2 regions of the Colwellia sp. BRX8-7 genome follow, and region 2 is predicted to be linked to the other one. Evidence: riboswitches for the same ligand, from Rfam matches in the RefSeq annotation. Region 2 holds a riboswitch; the other holds the start of a gene.
What was found. A riboswitch is a leader RNA that binds a small molecule or an ion and turns the genes downstream of it on or off. The one in region 2 is predicted to bind cobalamin.
Positions count from the first base shown of each region.

Region 1: linked by a shared signal. The riboswitch ahead of cobO (cob(I)yrinic acid a,c-diamide adenosyltransferase) and the one ahead of H4J57_RS09110 (ABC transporter ATP-binding protein) in region 2 are both predicted to bind cobalamin.

Region 1 is NZ_JACGVP010000010.1:1,547-13,242, reverse strand. Features, by position in the region: gene H4J57_RS11010 (DNA internalization-related competence protein ComEC/Rec2) at 1-2,249, opposite strand, end outside; gene H4J57_RS11005 (DUF2062 domain-containing protein) at 2,311-2,823, shown strand; gene lolE (lipoprotein-releasing ABC transporter permease subunit LolE) at 2,888-4,177, opposite strand; gene lolD (lipoprotein-releasing ABC transporter ATP-binding protein LolD) at 4,187-4,870, opposite strand; gene H4J57_RS10990 (lipoprotein-releasing ABC transporter permease subunit) at 4,863-6,101, opposite strand; gene H4J57_RS10985 (M13 family metallopeptidase) at 6,432-8,504, shown strand; cobalamin riboswitch at 8,656-8,800, shown strand; gene cobO (cob(I)yrinic acid a,c-diamide adenosyltransferase) at 8,923-9,528, shown strand; gene H4J57_RS10975 (cytochrome C) at 10,610-11,065, shown strand; gene H4J57_RS10970 (MBL fold metallo-hydrolase RNA specificity domain-containing protein) at 11,083-11,696, shown strand, end outside.
Region 2 is NZ_JACGVP010000007.1:184,406-196,101, reverse strand. Features, by position in the region: gene H4J57_RS09140 (efflux RND transporter permease subunit) at 1-2,730, opposite strand, end outside; gene H4J57_RS09135 (efflux RND transporter periplasmic adaptor subunit) at 2,745-3,869, opposite strand; gene H4J57_RS09130 (DUF2946 domain-containing protein) at 3,966-4,313, opposite strand; gene H4J57_RS09125 (TonB-dependent receptor) at 5,082-8,087, shown strand; gene H4J57_RS09120 (hypothetical protein) at 8,193-8,375, opposite strand; gene H4J57_RS09115 (histidine phosphatase family protein) at 8,495-9,106, shown strand; cobalamin riboswitch at 9,179-9,328, shown strand; gene H4J57_RS09110 (ABC transporter ATP-binding protein) at 9,473-10,336, shown strand; gene H4J57_RS09105 (iron ABC transporter permease) at 10,329-11,348, shown strand; gene cobT (nicotinate-nucleotide--dimethylbenzimidazole phosphoribosyltransferase) at 11,360-11,696, shown strand, end outside.

The sequences.
Region 1 (11,696 bases), on a different contig from region 2:
GAAACCGCTTTAATAAAACGCGTACTTGATGAGGTTTTAGAGCCATGGTGCGGCGCAACAATAACATCAGCTTTTAACTGATTAGCGATTTCAGTATTAGCGACCAGTATTTTTTCAACTTTATGAGGAATATCACCCGTTAATAGCACCTTATGTTTACCATCAGAAATATGGATCACGCACGAATTATCATTTTCTTTATCTTCAAGAACCACCGGCCACAACACAGAAAAAGTGAGACCTTGCCAAGTAAAGTCATCGCCTTGTTTACAACTGTACATGTTAACAAAACTATACCTGCCAACATCTTCTACCGGTTGATTATATTTGATGTGCTTAACGATAATTTTATTTAGCGCCATTTTTTTATCGATAAAAGCCAAGCCACCAGCATGGTCGTTATCTGCATGACTTAACAGTAAATAGTCAAGAGTGGTCAAACCTTGATACTGTAAATAAGGAAAAACCACACTTTCTGCCAAGTTAAATCCACTGGGGTAACTTGCCCCAGTATCGTATAAAATAGCCTGCCCATGCCTTTCAATAACAACCGCTAACCCTTGCCCAACATCAAGGACATTTACTTGCCAATCATCATTTTTTTGTTGGTCATTAAAAAACATATAACTGAATAAAAAAGTGAGTAATAGCGCAACAGCCAGTACTTTTTTGGGTAAGGCTAAAAAATAACTGATGAAGCATAAACCGCTGATTATCAAAATAATCATTAATGTCTGATGGCTAACGTCGATAAACAGCCATTGTTGGCTCGATAAGTAACTTAGCCACTGCCAAATAAACGTTAATGATATTAACGATAACTCAAGAAAAAACATAGCCAGCGTTTCACTAAAAGGCATAGCAACCACAGACAATAAACATAACGGAATAGCGGTAAAGCTCATCCAAGGCACGGCAATAATATTAGCAAGTAATGCAGAAAGAGGCAGTTGATGATTCAATAAAGCCGCCACGGGCAACATAAATAATGTTAAGCCTAGCTGGATAATAATTAGAGAGTGGAGCCAGGCTTTTATTTTGTCAACTTGACCATCACCCGATGTTAACAGTAACTTTCGACATCGCCAGATAACCAATAATATCAGTGATACCGCATAAACGCTTAGCCAAAAACTGACACTAAATAGACTAAAGGGTGATATTAATATAATGCAAACGATACTCAGTAATAACCAACGTATTATTGTTAATTTAACCCCCACGAGCTTAGCGCAAATAAATATTTGCATCATGATCAAGGCACGTAATGTGGGTAAAGAAAAGCCGGCAAGATAAGCATAAAATAGTGCGACTAAGCTACTAAAAGCGAAAGCCACGATACGGCTGTTCTTTTTTACCAACCATAACTTGCCTTTTTGAGTTAACAGTACGTAAAACGGACTATAGCGAAAAAACATCAACATGAATCCAAAAGCACCACTGGCAATTAAGCCTAAGTGTAAGCCAGAAATAGCCATTAAATGCTGTGTTCCTGTTGCTTGTAAAACTTGCCATTGCTCAGCCGTAATTTTGCCACGCTCGCCAAAGGTAAGAGCAAAAATAAAACGGTGCAGCTCGTTTGTTAAAGTCAATGAGTCTATTAATTCATTGAGTTGCAGGTACAATTGTTGACGATAACTAGACTGCGCTGCTATTAGTTTATTTTTTGATGAATGTTTTACATAGCCAGTAGCATGGAGTTCCTTTTGTCTTAACCATGTTTGATAGCTAAAACCGCCAACATTTGCAAAACCATGGGCAGGTTTTACTCGCACCGTAAGTTGCCATTTCTGGCCTTGGTTAATCTTAGTAACTTTTTTTAAGTGATCCGGTTTAACAGACTTATGATCCCAACGCAGACGAATATTTATCTTTGATTGAAGTTTTTGTTGATTGACTTCTTCAACAACAAAATTAAAACGTGATACTTGCTTGGTCGTTTCATCCTTTTTTGTTTTACGCGTTAATGACTTTGGAATATTAGCAACCACACCTCTTACCGTTAAGGTTGTACCGAAAAAATCATCTGTAATTAGGCTATTAACTTGCCATATATTTTGATAAACGAAGCCAGCATAGAGTAACCAAGCACAGCCAAAAAAGAGCCCACTATAACTCCGTAACCTTTTGATGAGACAAAAAATGACAGCAAAACAAAAACAAATATAAACTTGCGAAATGTCTGGTACTATCGGTAAGAATAGTGACAAAATAGCACTGATAAAAAATGTAAATAGCCACCGTTCCATAGTGATTAATTTCCGTATCTGTCTAATCGATAAATAAAGCCTAGATAATATAAGTAAGTATATGCCTAAAAAACTCTTCAAGCGTTATATGCCGGATCACAACACCATAAAAAATAATAAACATTTAAAAATTTTTGGTGCGTCATTGCATAACCCCAACTTATGGCATTTAAACCGTAATTCTGTCGCAAAAGCTTTTGCCGTAGGTTTATTTTTTGCCTTTATCCCGGTACCTTTTCAAATGGTTTTAGCTGCTGGTGTTGCTATTATAGTACATTCGAATTTGCCACTTTCTGTTGCACTCGTTTGGATAACTAATCCGCTCACAATACCCGCAATTTTTTATGGCTGTTATATGGTTGGCATCTGGCTACTAGGCCGATCTGAAAAAGAATTTGTATTTGAAGCGAATTGGCAATGGCTGGTTGATAGTTTATCAACTATTGGACCAGCATTTTTACTTGGCTGTGGCGTGCTAGCGGTACTTTTCTCGCTAATAGGTTATTTTTCCATACATGGTCTATGGCGATATTCTGTTATCAAACAATGGAATAAACGTAAAAGTAGAAAGTAAAAATCTGCTCTAGTCTCGCGTTGGTGATAAAAATTATCGGTTAATAATATAAAAGTGAAACCCGCTACATTTGTCCTAACACCTGCGCTGGCTCAACTTTAGTTGCTTGCCATGCGGGGTAAATAGTCGCCAGTAGACTCATCAGTAAAGCAGTACAAACAGTAATTACAACGTCAGCTTGGCTTAAGTGAGTGGGAAGAAAGTCGATAAAATAGATATCACCTGATAACACTTTTACGTTAAGAAGTGTTTCTACTGCAGTAACAATATCAGTTAAATTTAATGAGATAACAATACCTAACACTGTCCCCACTAGACAACCCACGACTCCATTAACCAGTCCTTGAAACATAAAGGTCATCATTATAACGCTCGCCGGTGCTCCCATAGTTTTTAAAATAGCGATATCACCTTTTTTCTCATTGACTGCCATAATAAGCGTTGAAACAATATTAAAACTTGCTACCGCTATGACTAATATTAAGACAATAAACATCACTAATCGTACAAGTTGTATATCATTAAAAATATGGCCGTGACTTCGTGTCCAATCATAAATGGCAACATAAGTATCATCAAAGCTATAAGCAACATCACGTATTACCTGGGGCGCTTGAAAAACATCAGCTACTTTTATGCGAATTCCCTGAACTTGCCCCTTCGCGAGATTAACCATTTTTTCGGCATGCTCAAGTGAAAGATATACAGAGTTTTCGTCAATCGTACCGCCAAATTTAAAAATGCCAACAACTTTTACTTGGTGCTTAACCGGCACAGGAAATTTAGCACTCGCTTGCTGGTTATTTTTTTGGGCAATAACACTCGATAGTAACAATTGTAGTGAGTCGCCTAATTCAAGTTGTAATTTTTTTGCAACTCCCGAACCGATAACAACACCAACCGTAGGGTTTTCGGTATTTTCATTATCAACGATCGCTTGCCAGCTGCCGGCAATCATATAATCGGCAATGGTAGAAACTTGCTGTTCTAACTTTACATCGACACCACGCACAGCAACGGCTTTGAGTTCACTGCCATGTTGCATCATACCGGTAAGTTTTATCACAGGTGCAGCGGCTATCACTTGTGGATGTTGTTGTGCTTTCGCCACGTGTTTTTGCCAGTTATCTATCGGCGTATTAATAGCAATTAGCTCACCGTGAGGAATAACCGACAGCAAATGTTGCGCTAATGCTCGCTCGAAACCGTTCATTGCTGAGAGCACTATAATCAATACCATTACACCAAGCGCAATACCGATAGTGGAAGATGCTGAAATAAACGAAGAGAAGCCATTACCGTTTCGGCTACGCACATAACGTAAACCTAAAAATAAACTTAATGATTTGGTCATTTAAAAGCCTTAACTTTCAAGGGGCGCTAACCGGCCGTGCGATAAACGTAGTTGACGATCCATTCTGGCAGCAAGTATTAAGTCATGGGTAACAATAACAAAACTGGTGTTTACCGTTTTATTAAGGTCACGTAATAACTGATATATTTGCTCTGCGGTATCAAAGTCTAAATTACCTGTTGGTTCATCAGCTAATATTAATGAAGGTTTAGTCACTAATGCCCGAGCAATAGCGACACGTTGACGCTCACCACCAGAAAGCGCGGAGGGCCGGTGCTCAAAGCGGTGACTTAACCCAACCTGTGTGAGCATTTCTTGTGCGGCAGCTAGGGCCGATTTAGGTGAATCCCCGCGAATCAGTAAAGGCATTGCCACGTTTTCTTGTGCTGAAAACTCCATCATTAAATGATGGAATTGATAAATAAAACCAATATGTTTATTGCGAAATTTAGCACGTTGCTTGTCAGATAACTGGTGGATATCAACACCGCTAATAAAGACCTGCCCTGAAGACGGAGAATCTAGTGCTCCAGCTATATGTAAAAAAGTACTTTTACCACAACCAGAGCTGCCCACTATAGCAACAAGTTCACCCGCATCTACTGACAAATCAAGCCCGTCTAAGACTTTGGTTTCAATGCTACCTTGATAATATGACTTTGATAATTGCTGACAAAGTAAACCTTTACTCATTTCGTAAAACCTCGGCAGGCTCTGTTAAAGAAGCCTGATAAGCGGGATATAATGTAGCAATAAAACTCATCGCTAACGCTGATAAAACAATACTAAACACATTGTTCACTGATAGTTCGACGGGCAAAGACTGCCCTGCTCCCAATAAATTAACACCGAGAAGGGTAAATATAGTGTTTAAGTTTAAGGTTAGTATGGCGCCAACCACAGTACCGATAGTGACGCCCCAAAAACCATTAACTAAACCTTGAGTAATAAATATTTTTACCACGCCAAGACGATCTAGCCCAAGTGTTTGTAAAATACTAATTTCACCCTTTTTTTCGATAACAACCATCACTAAAGCGGAAACAATATTAAACGCGGCAACGGCAATAATTAAGCTCAACATCAACCACATCATATTTTTCTCCATGCGCACAGCAGAAAATAAAGCGCCTTGAGTATCGCGCCATGTCGTAAAATCATACTGTGGATATTGTTGTTTTAAACGTTTGACCACTTGCTCAGCAGCAAAAGCATCATCAAGATACAAACGAAGTTTTTCAACGCCATCACCTCTTTGTCGATGAAGTTTTGCGCCATCTTTACTGTGAATATAGACCAGTCCTTCATCAACTTGTGAGCCAACACTAAAAATACCAGCGATGGTAAAAGTGCGTTGCACCGGAATTCTCCCCATTGGGGTAAAGACGGTTTTATTAGGCAGTGTTAAACGTATTTTATCACCCAAATCGACATCAAGTTGCCTTGCTAACGACTGTCCGATAACAATGGCAAAGCTCTGTGTCGATAGATTATCTAAATGTCCTGATACCATAGAGTTGTTAACAATATTGTGCTGCTCGAATTCAGGCATGATTCCTTGAATGAGTACACCGCGTAATGCGCCAGAATTAGCTTGTATGAGTGCTTCACTTTCCAACAAAGGAGTAACTTTTTTAACTTTAGGCGTAAGTAATAATTGTTCACGTAGGATTTGCCATGTAGGTAAAGCATTGTTTTTGTTTTGCTGAGGTTGATTGGCGACGACAATATGGGGAACTAGACCCAATATTCTCCGTTTTTGTTCACCTTCTAAACCGTCCATAACGGAAACAACGGTGATCAATGATGCGACACCCAGGACGATACCGACAATGGAGAAAAAAGTGATAAAGGATACAAATCCAGAACTTTTACGGCTACGACTATAGCGTAGCCCAATGAAAAAACTGACGGGTTGAAACATTAATTAAACTTCATCTTATGTTATTCAGTAAGAGAACGATTACTCTATAAGTAGCCACAGCATAGCACAGTCAATGTTTTATTTGGCAGCAAAAAAGCCAACAATTAATATTGATAAAAATCAAAGTGAAAAATATTACGATTACTTTCAATTAGTTAAATAAAAAAATAAAAAAATCATCAGGCTTAATGTACAAAATAAAATACGGCACTGCTGATACATTATGTAAAAATTCATGTCCAAATCTAGTAAAAAGCCCTGTAACCCTTTAGTATCAATGCGTTTACCATTTTATAACCATATTCTTTACTTAATAATAATGAGATTACCATGAAAAAAATAATAACAGGTGCAGTCTGTTCTTCGTTATTGTTGCTTGCCGCTTGCAACGACAATCCAGAAAGCACTGAGACAACTAAGCAAGAAATGCCTATCATGCAAAAAACTGCATTAGCTTCAGGTATCGACAAAGCAACAATGGACTTATCCGTTCGTCCACAAGACAACTTTTATCGTTATGTAAACGGTGCTTGGTTGAACGCTAATGAAATCCCTGGAGATAAAACGTCAATTGGTGCCTTTTATGACTTACGTGACGAAGCTGATGACAATGTAAAAGTAATCATTGAAGAATTAGCAGCAACAGAAAATTTAAAAATGGGCAGCGACGAACAAAAAGTAGCTGACTTATTCCGTTCATATATGAACATGGATGCACGTAATACTGCAGGTACGGCTCCTATCCAACCATTATTTGATAGCATCAATGGTTTAAAAGACAAGAATGAACTTGCGACATTTTTTGGTGAAAATCAAAAAAATGGTGTAGGTAGCCCATTAGCGTTTTATATCAGCGTTGACGGTAAAGACTCAACTCGCTACGCCACTCATATTTGGCAAACAGGTTTAGGCTTACCCGACAGAGATTACTACTTTGATGAAACCGAACGTTTTGCCGCATTACGTAAAGGTTATGTTGCTCATATTGAAAATATGTTCAACTTAGCTGGTTTGAAGAACGGTAAAGCTGCTGCGCAAACGGTCATGGCAATTGAAACTAAATTAGCAGGTTTTCATTGGACAAAAGTTGAAACTCGTGACAGCAGTAAAACTTACAATAAATTCGATGTCGCTGACTTAAACACAGTTACTGATGCATTTAACTGGAATGCTTACCTTGCTGCTCAAGGCGTATCAGCGCAAAAAGACATCATTATTAACCAACCTTCATTTGTTAAAGGTTTTGGCGAAATATTTGCAGCAACCTCATTAGCTGATTGGCAAACTTACTTAACTTTCCATACCTTAAGTAACTTTGCTGGTTCTTTAACCGCTGACTTAGATAATGAAAACTTTGACTTTTATTCTCAGCAGTTAAGAGGACAAAAAGAACAACGTCCAATGTGGAAGCGTGGTGTTGGCGTAGTTAACAGCAATTTAGGTGAGGTTATTGGTAAAGTTTATGTGAGCCGTCACTTTAAGCCTGAAGCTAAAACCCGAATGACACAACTTGTTGAAAACTTACGCGGAGCATATGGTGCAAGTATTGATGAACTAGAGTGGATGTCTGATTCAACTAAAAAAGCTGCCCATGTAAAACTAGCAAGCTTTGATCCTAAAATTGGTTACCCAAATAAGTGGGAAGATTACTCCGCACTTGTTATTAAAGGTGATGACTTAGTTGGCAATAAAATGCGTTCTGGTAGTGTTTCTCATCAAAAAGAAGTCGCTAAGTTAGGTGGTCCAATTGATAAGCAAGAATGGGGCATGACGCCGCAAACTGTTAATGCTTATTACAATCCAACTAAGAATGAAATTGTTTTCCCTGCAGCCATATTACAACCACCATTTTTCAACTTAGCTGCTGACGATGCGGTTAACTATGGCGGTATTGGCGCGGTTATCGGTCATGAAATGGGTCATGGATTTGACGACCAAGGGAGTAAGTATGATGGCGACGGTAACATGCGTAACTGGTGGACTGAAGCAGATTTAGCGGCCTTTAAAGTTCGCACCGATGACTTGGTAAAACAATACGATGGCTATTCAGTATTTGAAGACTTAAATGTAAACGGTTCTTTAACACTGGGCGAGAATATTGGTGATTTATCAGGGGTAACTATCGCGTATAAAGCTTATATTGCTTCATTAAATGGTAAAGAAGCACCGGTAATTGACGGACTAACTGGCGATCAACGTTTCTTCATGGGCTTTGCTCAAGTATGGCGTGGAAAAAAGGTTGAGAAATCATTACGTAATCAAGTAGCAACTGACCCTCATTCACCTGGTGAGTTCCGTGCATTAGGCTCTTTATCTAACATGCCTGAATTCTACAAAGCGTTTAACGTTAAAGAAGGTGATGCTATGTATATCGCCCCTGAGAAACGTGTAAAAATTTGGTAAGCCAATGGCTTAGTTAAATAACGTTATTATTAGAAAACACTAAAATGCCAACAACTATTGTTGGCATTTTTATTACTGAAAATTCCTGGCCTTAGATTCTATTTATCAAAAACATAAAATCAATGGTGTTTAATGCCGCTAGATATTGTAAATAATTATAAATCTCGTAAACTAACGCAACGTAAACGTGTTTAGGGAATAAGGTGAGAAACCTTGACTGTTCCCGCAACTGTAAATTGTAGTGACTTAAGAGTTGCCAATGAGTCAGCATACCTATCCACAATAAAATCACCACCATTAACATCAATAAAATCGTGCGGGAATACACGGTAAATTGCTATTTTTTAAGGGACCCCCTTAACGTTAGCCTTGCCTTTTCTCCTCTTTAAAATGACTATAATTATCAATAGGAATACTCATGGTTGACGAAACACAAAAAAGTGAAAAACACCAAGCACGCATGCAAAAAGTAAAAGATAAAGTTGATGCAAGAGTTGATGCTGCCACTGATGAACGCGGTATATTAATTGTAATTACAGGTAACGGTAAGGGTAAGTCAACATCAGGATTTGGCACGCTAACTCGCGCAGTAGGACACGGTCTAAACGCAGCAGCCATTCAATTTATAAAGGGCACTTGGGCTTGTGGCGAAAGAAATGTCCTTGAAAAACTCGGCGTACCTTTTCACGTGATGGCAACAGGGTTTACTTGGAATACACAAGATAAATCAACCGATATTGCCGCTGCTCAACTTGTTTGGAAAGAAGCAAAGAAACTATTAGCTGACGAAACCATTGATGTTGTGCTACTTGATGAACTGACTTACATGCTGTCGTTTAAATACCTTGATCTTGATGAAGTACTAGACGCCATCGCTAATCGCCCGCCTATGCAACATGTAATAGCCACAGGCCGTGGCGCACATCGTTCACTCTTAGAATTAGCTGATACAGTAAGTGAAGTGCAATCGATTAAACATGCTTTTGATAATAATATAAAAGCACAAAAAGGTATTGATTGGTAATAACTCAGCCATATTGATACCAACTGCGTCATGCTGATAACAACTACGTCATGTTGATACCAACTCCGTCATGTTGATACCAACTCCGTCATGCTGATATCACTCCGTCATGTTGATAACAACTACGTCATGTTGATACCACTCCGTCATGCTGATACCAACTACGTCATGCTGAATTTATTTCAGTATCAGCATGGCGAAATGACAACCTAAAATCGAGCTTTCATGTGTTACACGCATAATGTCTGAGATTGATCTCTTCAGATCACTTTTACTACAAAGACGACATATCTTAATTTTAATAAGTAGTCCGCTTAGCCACCACAGCGGTCGTTCATCATCTAATAATTAAAGCTTACTTTGATAAGTATTGCAGAAGTTAGCTTTTGGTTTTTCTTTAGGTAGACTGTTCGCTCAGGCTGTGTGAAAACACTCAGCTTACAATTTTTATGCAACGCTATGTAAATTCAAAGGTAGTTTGACACCAAACTTACTACAGATTTAAATCTACAGAGCCTTTTGTCGTTGATATTTCCAAATTACGCAAGTTCAAAATAGTTTTCACACAGCCTGCGCTATCAGTTGACCTTAATATTTATGTATTAAAGGTTCGTTAAGCTTTTCTGCCCTTATTGGTTTGTTAGCTGGCATTCATCCGGCAAAAAGTGCCGCTAAATTAGCCCCCATAAAAGCGCTGCGCACTGAATGATTTATTCAGTGTTATCGGATAGACAAAGTTATTTACCTACTTTATTCATCAGCTGTTAGTTTTTCATTAACGTCTACATCATTGATCTATATCAACGTATTCCCAAGAAAAATTGAATCCTCAAATAAGAACAACTAGACTAAAAATCAACCTAATAGTGGAAAGCGCTATGTGTAATTTTTTTGGAATTATCTGCTTTTTAACTTGTACTGCTATCCCAGTAGAGTCTTTGATATCACCAGAAAAATGCTTATCTATACAATTTGTAGATATCAATAAGCAAGAAAAAATTCTAATACTATTGAGACTTTACTCATGGTTTTGATCAGCGCTTTAATTAATTCAACTTAAAAAAGTAATTAAGGAATAACAATGAAATACATTCTATTCACTTTACTTATCGTTTTGTCATTAACGCTATTCAGTTGTGATAAAGGGGTTGATTCCCCACGAGGATTTAGCCTGCCTAAAGGTAATATTGAAACAGGTAAAACAGTTTTCTTAAAGTACCAATGTTTAGCGTGCCACACACTAAAAGGTGTTGAGGACTCCAGTATTGTAAAACAACAAGATATCTCTGTTTCCCTTGGAGGTGAGAAAACTAAAATCATAACTTACGCTGAATTCGTTACTTCAATAATTAATCCATCTCATAAATTCTCCAACCCGCATTCGCCTGAGGTAAGAACACCTCAAGGAAAATCAAAGATGAAGGTCTTTAACGATGTTATGACCGTGACCGAGCTTATTGATTTGGTGTCCTTTTTACAGCCAAATTACACATTAAAACCTTATCAACAAACCAGATATCAGTATTATCCACACTAATCCTTATGGGAGCTAAAATGAATATTAAATTTTTCGGTGCCACTCGTGAAGTCACGGGTTCTTGCTATTTGGTGCAAGTAAACAACAAAAATATACTTATTGAATGTGGGATGTTTCAGGGCTCTCATGAGCATGAAAAACACAATCGCGACCCCTTCCCTTTTGATGTTAGTGAGCTAGATGCGGTGATCGTCAGTCACGCACACCTCGACCACACAGGTCGATTACCCATGCTCATAAAAGAAGGTTTTCATGGTTGTATCTATACTCATAATACCACGGTAGATTTATGTAAAATTATGCTCCTAGACTCAGGCTATATTCACGAAAAGGAAGCCCGCTGGGAAAATAAAAAACGTGAGCGTAAAGGTTTAGCATTAGTAGACCCCCTTTATACGAGAGCAGAAGCGGAGACAACCTGTCAATATTTTAAAGGACTTACCTATGATGCCGAGTTAGAAGTATGCCAAGGCGTTAAACTAACCCTTAGAGATGCGGGTCATATTATTGGTTCGGCTATTGTTGAATTAGCACTCACTGAAAACGGCGTTAGTAAAAAGATTGTCTTTAGTGGCGATTTAGGCCATAAAAACGCCCCTATTTTACGTGATCCGTTCACGATTAAACATGC
Region 2 (11,696 bases):
CGCCTGACCCAACGAGCCAAAAGCAAAATAAAGTAACAAAGCAATTAATGCCAATGAGAGTGGCACCACCAGTAATAGTCTCTGTTGCGCACGTTGTTGATTCTCAAATTGACCACCAATAACCACAGAATAACCTGAGGGTAAGTCTACTGTGCTGGCAATTATTTCACGAATATCAGCAACAACACTGCCCATATCTCTATCTTGTACATTTGCTTGAATAACGACTCGGCGTTGAACATTATCTCTACGTACCTGTGGTGGGCCTGACTCAAAGGTGATGGTGGCGATATCTCCTAAACGGACCCAAGCACCTGTTGGCGATTGTAAACGAAGGTCTGAAATGGCTTCTGGACTGTTACGATATTTTTCTTCTAATCTGACATAAATATCATAGCGCTCATTACCGTTAATTATCTGCCCAGCACTCACCCCGCCAATGCCATCTTTAATGACATCCATAACATCGCCAACCGACAAACCAAAACGAGAAAGTTGCTGTCTTTTTGGCTCTATGACTAATTGGGCTTCTCCTGCTATTTGCTCTAAGGCGACATCACGCGCGCCTTTCACCTCTTTTATCGCCGCTGCAATTTCTTCGCCTTTACTGGCGAGTACGGATAATTCTGGACCGAATAATTTAATAGCCAGTTGCGCTTTGACCCCAGACAGTAATTCATCAACACGGGTCGCAATTGGCTGTGAAAAATTAAGCAGTAAGCCAGGAAATTGTTCAAGGTCCTCTGCCATTAACGTTTGCAATTCGATGCGACTTTTAGCACTACGCCATTGTGATACTGGCTTTAATCCTAGGTATATTTCAATGTTATTAACGGGCTCAGGATCGCCACCGATTTCAGCCCGGCCAATGCGGCTGAGTGCGTAGGTTACCTCAGGAAACGCCATTAACTTTTCTTCAAGAATAGGCGCTACTGCTAACGCTGTTTCCAAACTCGATGATGGGGCTAAAGTGACCCTTAAGTTAATGGTGCCTTCTTCAAGTTCGGGTACAAACTCTGTGCCTATTTGGGGGACCAATGATATAGCTACAACCAGTAATGATATGCAAGTAAACACCACAAGTTTAGGACGTTTCATCGCGGCTTTAAGACTTGTTCGATAGAGCTTATCTAAAGGCGTTAATATAAAACTTTCCCTTTCTTTTACACCTTTGTTAAACATAAACGTTGCTAGTGCCGGCACTACAAAAAGTGCGACTAGGATGGCAGATATTACGGCTAAAATAATGCTAATAGCCATAGGTTGAAAAAGTTTAGCTTCAACCCCTTCAAAACTAAACAGTGGCGTAAAGACCACCAAAATAATGGCTGCGGCAAAAAATACCGGGCGAGCAACTTCTTTTCCTGCTGCTTTTAGCTGTAGTGGGATATCTTGTTGCTGGCTATTTTTATGGTTGGGATCGCTAGAGTGGTGTAAATGTTTAAAGATATTTTCAACCATCACCACCGAGCCATCAACTAACATACCTATTGCGACCGCAATCCCGCCTAATGACATTAAATTAGCTGATAACCCTAGCCAAGACATTACCATTAGCGCAATAGCGACCGAGATAGGTATCGAAATTAACACCAAAAATGTTGCGGTTAAATTCATTAAAAATAAGGCGAGTATCACCGCAATAAATATAAAAGCTAAGGCAAGTGCTTCAACAACAGTATTAACCGCTTGAGTAATTAAATCGGCTTGGTCATAGAAAGGCTCAAAGCGCACACCTTTGGGTAGGGCTTGATTAATCATGGGTATTCGAGCGTTAATTCCGTCAATGGTGGCCTTGGTATTTGCGCCAATACGCTTTAATACGATACCTGAAACGACTTCTCCCAAGCGTTCAACTTCGCCATTTTTGTTTCTGCGTGTCATGGTCGCCGCGCCTTGACGAATTTCACTCCCCAAAGTTACTTTGGCGAGATCTGCGATAGTGACTACCGTGCCAGACACGGTTTTCACTGGCACCTGCTTAATGTCTGCTAATCCCGCTTCACCACTATTAAACCAACCTGTGCCTCGTATAACTAATTGCTCTTGTCCTCTGTTCATATACCAACCACCCACATTGGCATTGTTGTTTTCAAGTGCGGTAACTATGTCATCTTGGCTTAACTGATAAGAAAGTAATTTACTGGGTTCAATGTTGACTTGATATTGGCGAACACTACCGCCAAAAGATAAAACATCAGTTACACCATCTACTGGCATAACCAATAATTTCACTAGCCAATCATTTAAACTTCTTAAGGTCATTGAGTTATAACCCGCCTCTTTGTCAGCAATGAGTAAGTACTGAAAGACCTGACCTAAGCCTGAGGTATTAGGTCCCATTGCAGGTGAACCAACGCCTTGAGGGATTAGTGCTTTTGCCGCTTGTAGCCGCTCAAAAACTAATTGACGAGCAAAATATATATCGGTGCCTTCTTTGAAAACCACAGTAACGCCAGATAACCCCGTTTTTGATATTGACCGTACTTGTTCAACATCAGGCAAGGCATACATCACCGCTTCAATCGGGTAGGTGATGAGTTGCTCTACTTCTTCAGCGGCTAAGCCAGGTGCTTCGGTATTTATCGCAACTTGAACATTAGTGACATCAGGAAATGCATCTAGATTTAAATTTGGAATGGCAATAATAGCGGCGGCCATAGTGGTGATGAGTGCAATAACCACCAGTAGCCGATTATCTATCGACCAATCAATCATTTTATTTAACATCGTGTTATTCCTCATTAGTGGCCGTGTGGATCAAATCCACTTTTCGCTATTTCTGAAGCCACAAAAAAGGCACCTTGGGTAACCACTCTTGTGTTGGCGGCAATACCGATGATTTGACGGTAATTGCCTAAAGGCTGACCTAATTCAACTTCAACAGCCTCAAATTCACCCGGATGGTCTTCAACAAAGACAGTCCAATCGCCATCAGCCCCACGCATTAACGCTGTTTCGGGCACTGCGATTACGGCAGTTTGCGTGTCAAATTGAAAGTTAACATCTACAAACATCCCTGAGTGTAATGAATCATCTTTATTTTCAACAGACAGCCTAACAATTCTAGTACGGGTTGTTGGGTCGATTGTATGGGCTTCTTGAATAACCAAGGCATGATAAGTTTGGCCAGCAAACTCTATTTCAGCCCTTGTCCCCGCGGGTAAGTTTAGTTTTTTGTTGGGTGAAACACGCGCCTCTACCCATAAGCTTTCTTCGTTAGCCAAAATCATAATTTGTTCACCGGGTGTGACTCGCTGTCCTTGTGAAAAATCATCACTTAATACCGCTCCTGCGCGCTGCGCTACTAAAGTATATTCACCTAAGTTTGATGAATTGTTTTTAACAATATCTTCAATAGCGTTTTTTGTTAGCCCAAATGCGGTCAAACGGCTAAAAGCGGCGATGTAATCAGTTTCACTTTTTAGTAAAAGACTCTCGCTTAACGTACCCTTAGTTAATTTTTTTGCCCGTTGCCATTCACTATACGTTACCCGATAATTAGCTTGTGCTGCAGCAACAGATTCACTAAATAACGTGACTAATGGTTGGTCTTTTTCAACATGTTCACCTAAGGTCGCATGACGACTTATGACTACTGACTCTGTGCGTGGTGAGACGATATAACTGGTGTAACCATTCGCTTTTATTTCTCCTGGGGCATAAACACGTAGTGCAAAAATCTTGGGTGTTAGCATCGATACTTTAATATTTGCTAGTGTTAATTGTGCCGTGGTAAAGCTAACCCCTGCTTTGTGCGTGTCTTCGGTTATTTCGACAGCAAGAGCAGGAATAGCTAAGGTGATTAAACCATAAAATAAAACACTCAGTAGGTTTAGTGGCTTTGGCTTTTTATTGGTGTTGATCATTGTTATCTCTTAATTTAAAGGTAAACGTTGCAACAACACTAAATTCAATATTTAGTGTTAAGTAAACTTGTTGCGAAAAATTGTTATAAAATTAAATTAAGCGATGGGGGGGCGTATAAGTTGTTCTATAAAGTTGATGTTGATATCGATAAGATAAAAGTATTGATTGGGAATTAATAGCTTAGTGACAGTCGAAGTTGATTTTTTTGTTAAAAACCATTGGCTGTGTGAACCTTGACAGTGCCCACAATGATGACAGTCTTTGACGTTATGCTCAGTATCAGAGGTTGCATTAAGTCGCGCTTGATTGTCAACTTCATGAGAATGTTCAGTTTGCAAATGTTGAGCGTCAAGCTGATGATTATTGTCTGAATTAGCCACAGCAACAAACGATTGTAAGGCAATCGATAGTACTATTAAAAAGCCAAGCCAAATGTTTTTCATTTTTACTGCATTCTTCAATTTACAAACAGAGACTGGCAGATGCTAAGCTAAATCATATTCTTAGTCAATAATTAGCGAATCAGTGTCTATAACTTCTGGGTTTTGGACACCTAGATAGCGAAAGCAATAATAACTTACCTACCCCAGCAAGTGATGCACAATGTCCGCTTATCTGAACTAACAATTAAAGCACTCATTAGTTAGATCAATTCATTTTTCAGTTTATAGCCATTAATAATATTTAATGCTAAAGCCATTTTTGTCATTAAATATAGCTAAAAATACTATTTACACACATTTTGTTACTTTTTTGTTACAGCTATTTATCTGGCTATAAGTACGAAGATCTTACTTTTAATGCAAAGATAATGATACAGTAAAAGTAATTATTACTTTATTATCCACTTTTATAAGAGAGAAATTTCATATTAAATCTAATGATATTTTTCAACTATCATTAGATTTAATATATAAATAAACGACATTTAATTATATATCTTGTTGTTTTTGATTGCTTTTATCTTTATTTGTTTTTGCTTGATAAAACCAATAAAAAGTAATAGTTGTTTTAAGTATGACAATTAAACTCATTTTTATCATCACCCTATACTGAATTGTTATAATACAGCGTCTTTCGTATTCATCTTGTAAAATAAACTATTTCAGGTAAGAATGTTTTTGGTTGTTACTTTTTTGTAACAATTCACGGAAATTTTGTTTATTTAAAATAAATAGATAAATACATAAATAATGGAGATTAAAATAATAATGAAAAATTCAAATATAAAGCGAAGCTTTAATCGCTCGTTAGCTGCTATCGCAGTTGGGGCATGTTTAGCTGCGTCTCCGATGACTTTTGCCGATAATGTTAGTGGCTCTATTTACGGTAAAGCCATTCAGGGTAAAAGTGTAACAATTAAGAACCCAGCGACAGGTTTTAAACGCGTTGTTGTTGTTGGTGAAGATGGCCGTTTTAACTTTTCTAAGTTGCCGACAGGCAAATATACTGTCGACAATGGTGTAGATACTCGAAACATCTTAGTCGCTATTGGTAAGGGCAGTAATGTTGATTTTACAGAAGTTTCTGAAATTATCTCTATTGTGGGTAATTCTTTAGTTAGTATCGATACCACATCGGTAGAATCTACTTCAGTCTTTACTGCTGAGCAAATAGACTTATTACCGGTAGCAAGAGATTTGACATCAGTTGCTTTGTTAGCTCCTGGAGCAACAGCAGGTGATTCTGGCTTAGGAAATGGTAATACTGCCTCTTTTGGTGGTTCGTCAATTGCTGAAAATGGTTATTTTATTAATGGTTTCGATGTTACTAATATTCGTAACTTTACCTCTTTTGCTGACCTTCCTTATGATGCTGTTTCACAGCAACAAGTTCGCACCGGTGGTTATGGCGCAGAATACGGTCGTTCATTAGGTGGCGTTGTTAGTTTAGTAACTAAACGTGGTTCAAATGAATGGAAATTTGGTGGCTCAATTGAATCTACGCCAGCAAGTTTTAGAGAAGATGGCAAAGATGTTACTTCTCGCGATCCTGATTTAGAATACTCTAACCGTTATTCTTCATTCCGCTCAGCTAATGAATTTGACTCTTTATCCTATAATGCCTATGCATCAGGCGCTATTGTTGAAGATAAACTATTCTTTTTTGGCTTATTTGAAGGCCAAGATGATGAAAGTAATACTTTTGGCAAACAAACAAGTGAGACAATGAAAGACGACTCACCAATGTATTTGTTAAAGCTTGATTGGAATATCTCAGACGACCATTTATTAGAGATGACTTACATCGATAATGAAGAAACACAAGAATTTACCTCATACAGTAACCCTGAAGGTATGTATTACACTGGGACTCATGGTGAAGCTGCTGACCCTTATGAGATCACCAAAGGTGGCGATGTTACTATCGTTAACTATACCGGATTTTTAACTGATGATTTCTCAGTAAGTGTTCTTTGGGGCAACATGACCAATGAACTAGAAACGCGTAACCCTGATATCGGCCCTGGCGCTGAATGTGAGTTAGTATTCGATCGCCGTGAAACACCTTCAAGTTCACAAAGCATTGGTTGTTGGGGTATTGCTCAAGGCCAAAGTACTGTGCCTGAAGCTGGGATCGCTTCTGATACTGATGAACGCGACTCTTTACGTTTAGGCGCAGAATGGATTCTAGGTGAACATACACTTCGTGTCGGTTATGACCAAGAGAAATTTACCTCGACTAAACGTGGCACTACCTTTACAGGTGGCGAATACTGGCGCTGGCATGTAGCTCAAGATGTTGACGGAGCAGGCGGACAAAGTGTTAATGGTGCTTTTGTAACAGCAGGTGAAGAATATATTCGCCATAGAGAAAGTAATACGGGTTCTGCTTCTTATGAAGTTGAAAACACGGCATTTTATATAGAAGACACTTGGCAAGTTACTGATGAGTGGATGGTATACTTAGGTTTGCGTTCAGAAGGCTTTGAAAACCGCAACGGTGATGGCGATTCATTTGTTAAATCTGACAGTGAATTGGCGCCGCGTTTGGGCTTCTCTTGGGATATGGATGGCGATGGTAACAAAAAACTTTTCGGTACTGCCGGGCGTTACTTTATGCCAATCGCGGCTAATACAAATATTCGTGCTGCAGGTACTGAATGGAGCTATGAAGAGTACTTTTATGTAGACAGTGCTGATGAAAATCCAATCACTGCTGCTCCTGATAAAGTGGGCGACGCTATTGGTACAAGAAACTCTAACGGTGATGAGAAAGCGCCTGATTCAAGAACCGTAGCGGCAACAAACTTAAAACCTATGCATCAAGATGAATTTATTCTTGGCTATCAACAGCAGGTTGATGACTGGATTTTAGGTGCCAAGGCTATTTACCGTGAAGTTAAAGATGGCATGGATGATTACTGTTCTCATCAGCCATTTATCGATTATGCAACAGACAATGGTTATAATGATTTCGATTATAAATCAATGGCTGGCTGTATGATGATGAACCCAGGTAATGATTTTTCTATTGCGCTGGATCTTAACAATGACGGTAATTACGAGGTAGAAAGTGTTCCTGAAGAATACTTCGGCCTAGAAAAATACAAACGTACTTATAAAGCTTTAGAATTCACTTTCGAGAAGCCTTTTGCTGACGGTTGGTTCTTGCAGGGCTCTTATACTTTAGCTAAAAGTGAAGGTAACTCAGAAGGTTATGTTAACTCGACTCTAGAGCAAGAGGATGCAGGTTTAACACAAGACATTGATAATGCATTATTTCAGCATGGTGCCTATGGTGCTTTACCCAATGATCGTCGTCACACCTTTAAAGCTTTTGGTGCATACCAAGTTAATGATGAGATTTCAGTATCTGTTAATTTCAGTTTACAATCAGGTCGTCCAAGAAACTGTGTTGGTTTTATCCCACTTGACGAACTTAGAGATGAGTTAGGTGTTGATGCTGGCGGTTTAGCTAATTACGGTGCTTCATCGTTTTACTGTGGTGGTGTATTAGGTAATCGTGGCGATCAAGGCCGTACTCCATGGGTTAAAAATGTTGATCTAGGTTTAACGTATAAGCCGGAATATGTTGATGGCTTAACCGTGAAAGTCAATGTTAGAAATGCCTTTAACTTTCAAGAAGTCACTGAATACAATGAAACAGGTGACGTAGGCTCGGCTTCATCGAGACTGCCTAACCCTAACTATACTACACCGGTAAACTACCAAGCTCCACGTAGAATTACACTGACTGCTCGTTATAGTTTCTAATTAAATAGTAAAGTTAAACATATTTAAATTAGCCAAGCCGTTCAGATAAACTGAGCGGCTTTTTTATAGATGAATTTAGGCACTTTTTGCTATTACATTAAAGTATTAAGGGAGAGGACCACCTTGGTTTCCAACAGTATCACAAGAGCCAAACGAATTAGCAGGTATTTCACCTTTAAATCTAGGCCCCATCATGAAAGGAAAGGAAGGGGTTAAAACGTGCGCTTCTTCGGTTGACGAGAGGCTAAATGGTGAGATAGTTAAGTGCTCACTTTCGCTAAAGTACACAACATTGACTCCTGTGCTGTTGTTTATAAGTGCACAGCTATTTGTCATAGTACTTACGCAATATTGAATTTAAGGTTACGCTATGCTTTTTTACACTATATATATTAAGAGGTAATGCTTTGCTACAGCGGACTTTATATTTATTACGCCATGGTGAAATTGCTACACCGGGTATTTTAGCCGGTAAAACAGATGTCGCACTTTCTGAAAATGGCTTGCAACAGCTGTGGGACGTTAGCCAAAAATTACCAGAGATATCCTTTTGTATCAGTTCACCTTTGCAACGTTGTCAGATGTTTGCCAAAGCATACTCATTAAAATACAGCATTAATTTCCAATTAAGCGATAACCTTAAAGAAATGAATTTTGGTGATTGGGATGGACAAACCTATCAAGCCTTGTGGCAGATAAAAGCCAGTGCTGTGCAGCCTTCACTGGGTGATTTTTGGCAAAACCCTTGGCAGCATACTGTGCCTAATGGTGAAGCTATGGCTGATTTTGTCAAGCGTGTCGATACTTGGTGGCAAGAATGGCTTGCAGACGCACCCGAAGGAAATACCTTGGTGGTTGCGCATGGTGGTGTTATCAAACACTTAATTGCGCGTGTACTTAATTTGCCTATGCCGGGCACGGTTCACATGAGTCATATTGATATTCCTTATGCGGGGCTAGTTAAAGTTAATATTTATACTGATGATAGTGGCGTTGATTGGCCAAAAATAGTGTGGTGATAAGTTACCTCGATAAGTCAATGAATTCGGTGTTATTGGCAATTAAACCTTGCTATTTTTAGTGAGCAGACGATAATCTCCAAACAAAATTATATAACTCATTTTTAATGTGGGAATGTGGTGAAAAACCGCAACTGTACCCGCAACTGTAAAAGCCTTTTAGTGGTATTTAATAACCATAAAGCTTAAGTCAGGATACCCATTAATTTAGAGTCATTTGCCTATCAAAATGACAGGCAAAACCAACAAAGTCGAGCGGGTTTACTCGAACATTGTATTGTCGACTCTTGAGTTTTTATATACTAAGAGATTGATTGTGCTCTGTTTGATGCTCCTTAAGTGTCAATAGTATGTGAGTAGCAATTTTTGAATAGTAGCCAGGATCAATCCTCATCAATAAATACCGCTAATACCGCATTGCTTTCAGTGCAGCATCTTTCTTGGCATGCCGACAGCCAACTTATTTTAGATGATATTTCTTTCACCATTAAAAAAGGCAGTTTTACTGGTATTTTAGGGCCTAATGGTGCAGGAAAGTCTAGCTTACTTCGCTGCTTATATCGTTACGTAAAACCTGATTCTGGTTTGGTGGAATTTAATCAAAAAGATATTTGGCAAAAGTATGACGCCTATCAATATGCGCAAGATATCGCTGTAGTTTTACAAGAAACACCCACCCATTTTAACTTAACTGTTCATGACGTTGTTGCGCTGGGTTTACTGCCACACAAAGGTCTATTTACCCGTGAACAAGCCAGCGACCGACTCAAGATAGACCGTGCTATTAAGCAGGTTGGCTTAGTGGATAAAAACTTACAAAATTTTGAACATTTATCCGGTGGAGAAAAACAACGCGCACTTATAGCTCGTGCTATCGTGCAAACGCCCAGCTTACTTATTATGGACGAGCCAACCAGTCATCTTGATGTTCGCTATCAAATTCAGGTTATTGAATTAGCTAAATCGCTAGGCATCACGGTTATTGCGTCTTTTCATGACTTAAACCTTGCCAGTGCGATGTGCGATCAACTGCTGGTGTTAGATAAAGGTAAACTGGTTGAACAAGGGTCACCACAAGCGGTGATCACCTCTGAAATGTTATCAAATGTATTTGGTGTCTGCGCGCAAGTTTCTCTTCATCCACAACATAAGGTTCCTCATATTTCTTATTTCTATGGCTACGATACTCAAGAAAAAACGGCAGAAAGTAGAGCGTTACCTCATGTTTAAGGTCAATCATTCGTGGATTATTTTTCTGACCTTAGCTTTTGGTGTTATTAGCTTTATTGCGTCGTTATCTTTAGGTGCGGCAGATATCAGTTTTAGCGATGTTACTTCGAGTCTACTGGCTAGTTTATCCACAGATAAAGACGCGAGCGAGGTGATTTTTTATGAGCGTATTATTTGGGAATTACGTATGCCGCGCGCTATTTTAGCTTTTTTAGCGGGTTGTGGCTTAGCGGTTTCTGGGCTGATTTTACAAACGGTAACGCGAAATCCATTAGCCGACCCTTATCTTTTTGGTATTTCTTCAGGAGCTTCTTTAGGAGTCGTTATATCTATTGTTTTATTGGGCAGCACTATTTCTGTTGTAACACCTGTCGCGGCTTTTGCGGGCAGTTTAGTGGCGATGCTAATGTTGCTAATGATCTCTGGTCGTCGGCAAAGTCAACAAGTTGAATCTATGCTATTGGCTGGCGTAGCGTTATCGTTTTTGTTCAGCTCGTTTACTAGCTTGTTACTTTATCATACCGATCCACAAGCGGTTACGGCGATATTATTTTGGACTATGGGCAGTTTTTCGCGTGCGCAATGGTCTATTTTATGGTTTCCCGCGGTCGTTATTATTAGCTGTGTCATTATGATGTTAGCGTATCGACGCCAACTGAATGCAATGTTGTTAGGCGATGAAAGTGCTACAACCTTAGGTATTAATGTTAACCGCTTTCGCTTAGTGATGTTGGTACTGAGTTCACTGATCACCGCAACGTTAGTCTCTTTGTGTGGTGGTATAGGCTTTGTTGGCTTGATGATACCCCATATTGTACGATTTTTTGTTTCTCAAGGTACTGTTTTTGGCATTATGTTAACGGCTTTAGTCGGTGGTATTTTTATGATTTGGGTGGATGTATTATCGAGAGTTGTACTAGAAAACCAAGAGCTACCCGTAGGTGTTATCACTTCTGCTTTGGGGAGCTTATTCTTTTTATCCTTGTTGTACTTTCGCAAAAATAAAGCTTAAAGGAGCTATTGATGAACTTTGCTATTAAAAAAGTAACTGATGTGTTTAATCAACAGATCCAGTCGACTATCGATGGAAAAACTAAACCACTCGGCGCATTAGGCCAACTAGAAGATACCGCTAAAATTATTGCCGCTGTGCAGTTATCAACAGTAAATACTGATCAACAATTATTGAGTATAAAACATCCTAGTTTATTTATATTTGCCGGTGATCACGGTGTCGCAGCGCAAGGTGTTTCTATTGCACCGAGTGAAGTGACCTCACAAATGGTGGCTAATTTTGCCAGCGGTGGCGCGGCGATTAATGTCTTTTGTAAGCAGCTTGGTTGGCAGTTAAGTGTGGTAG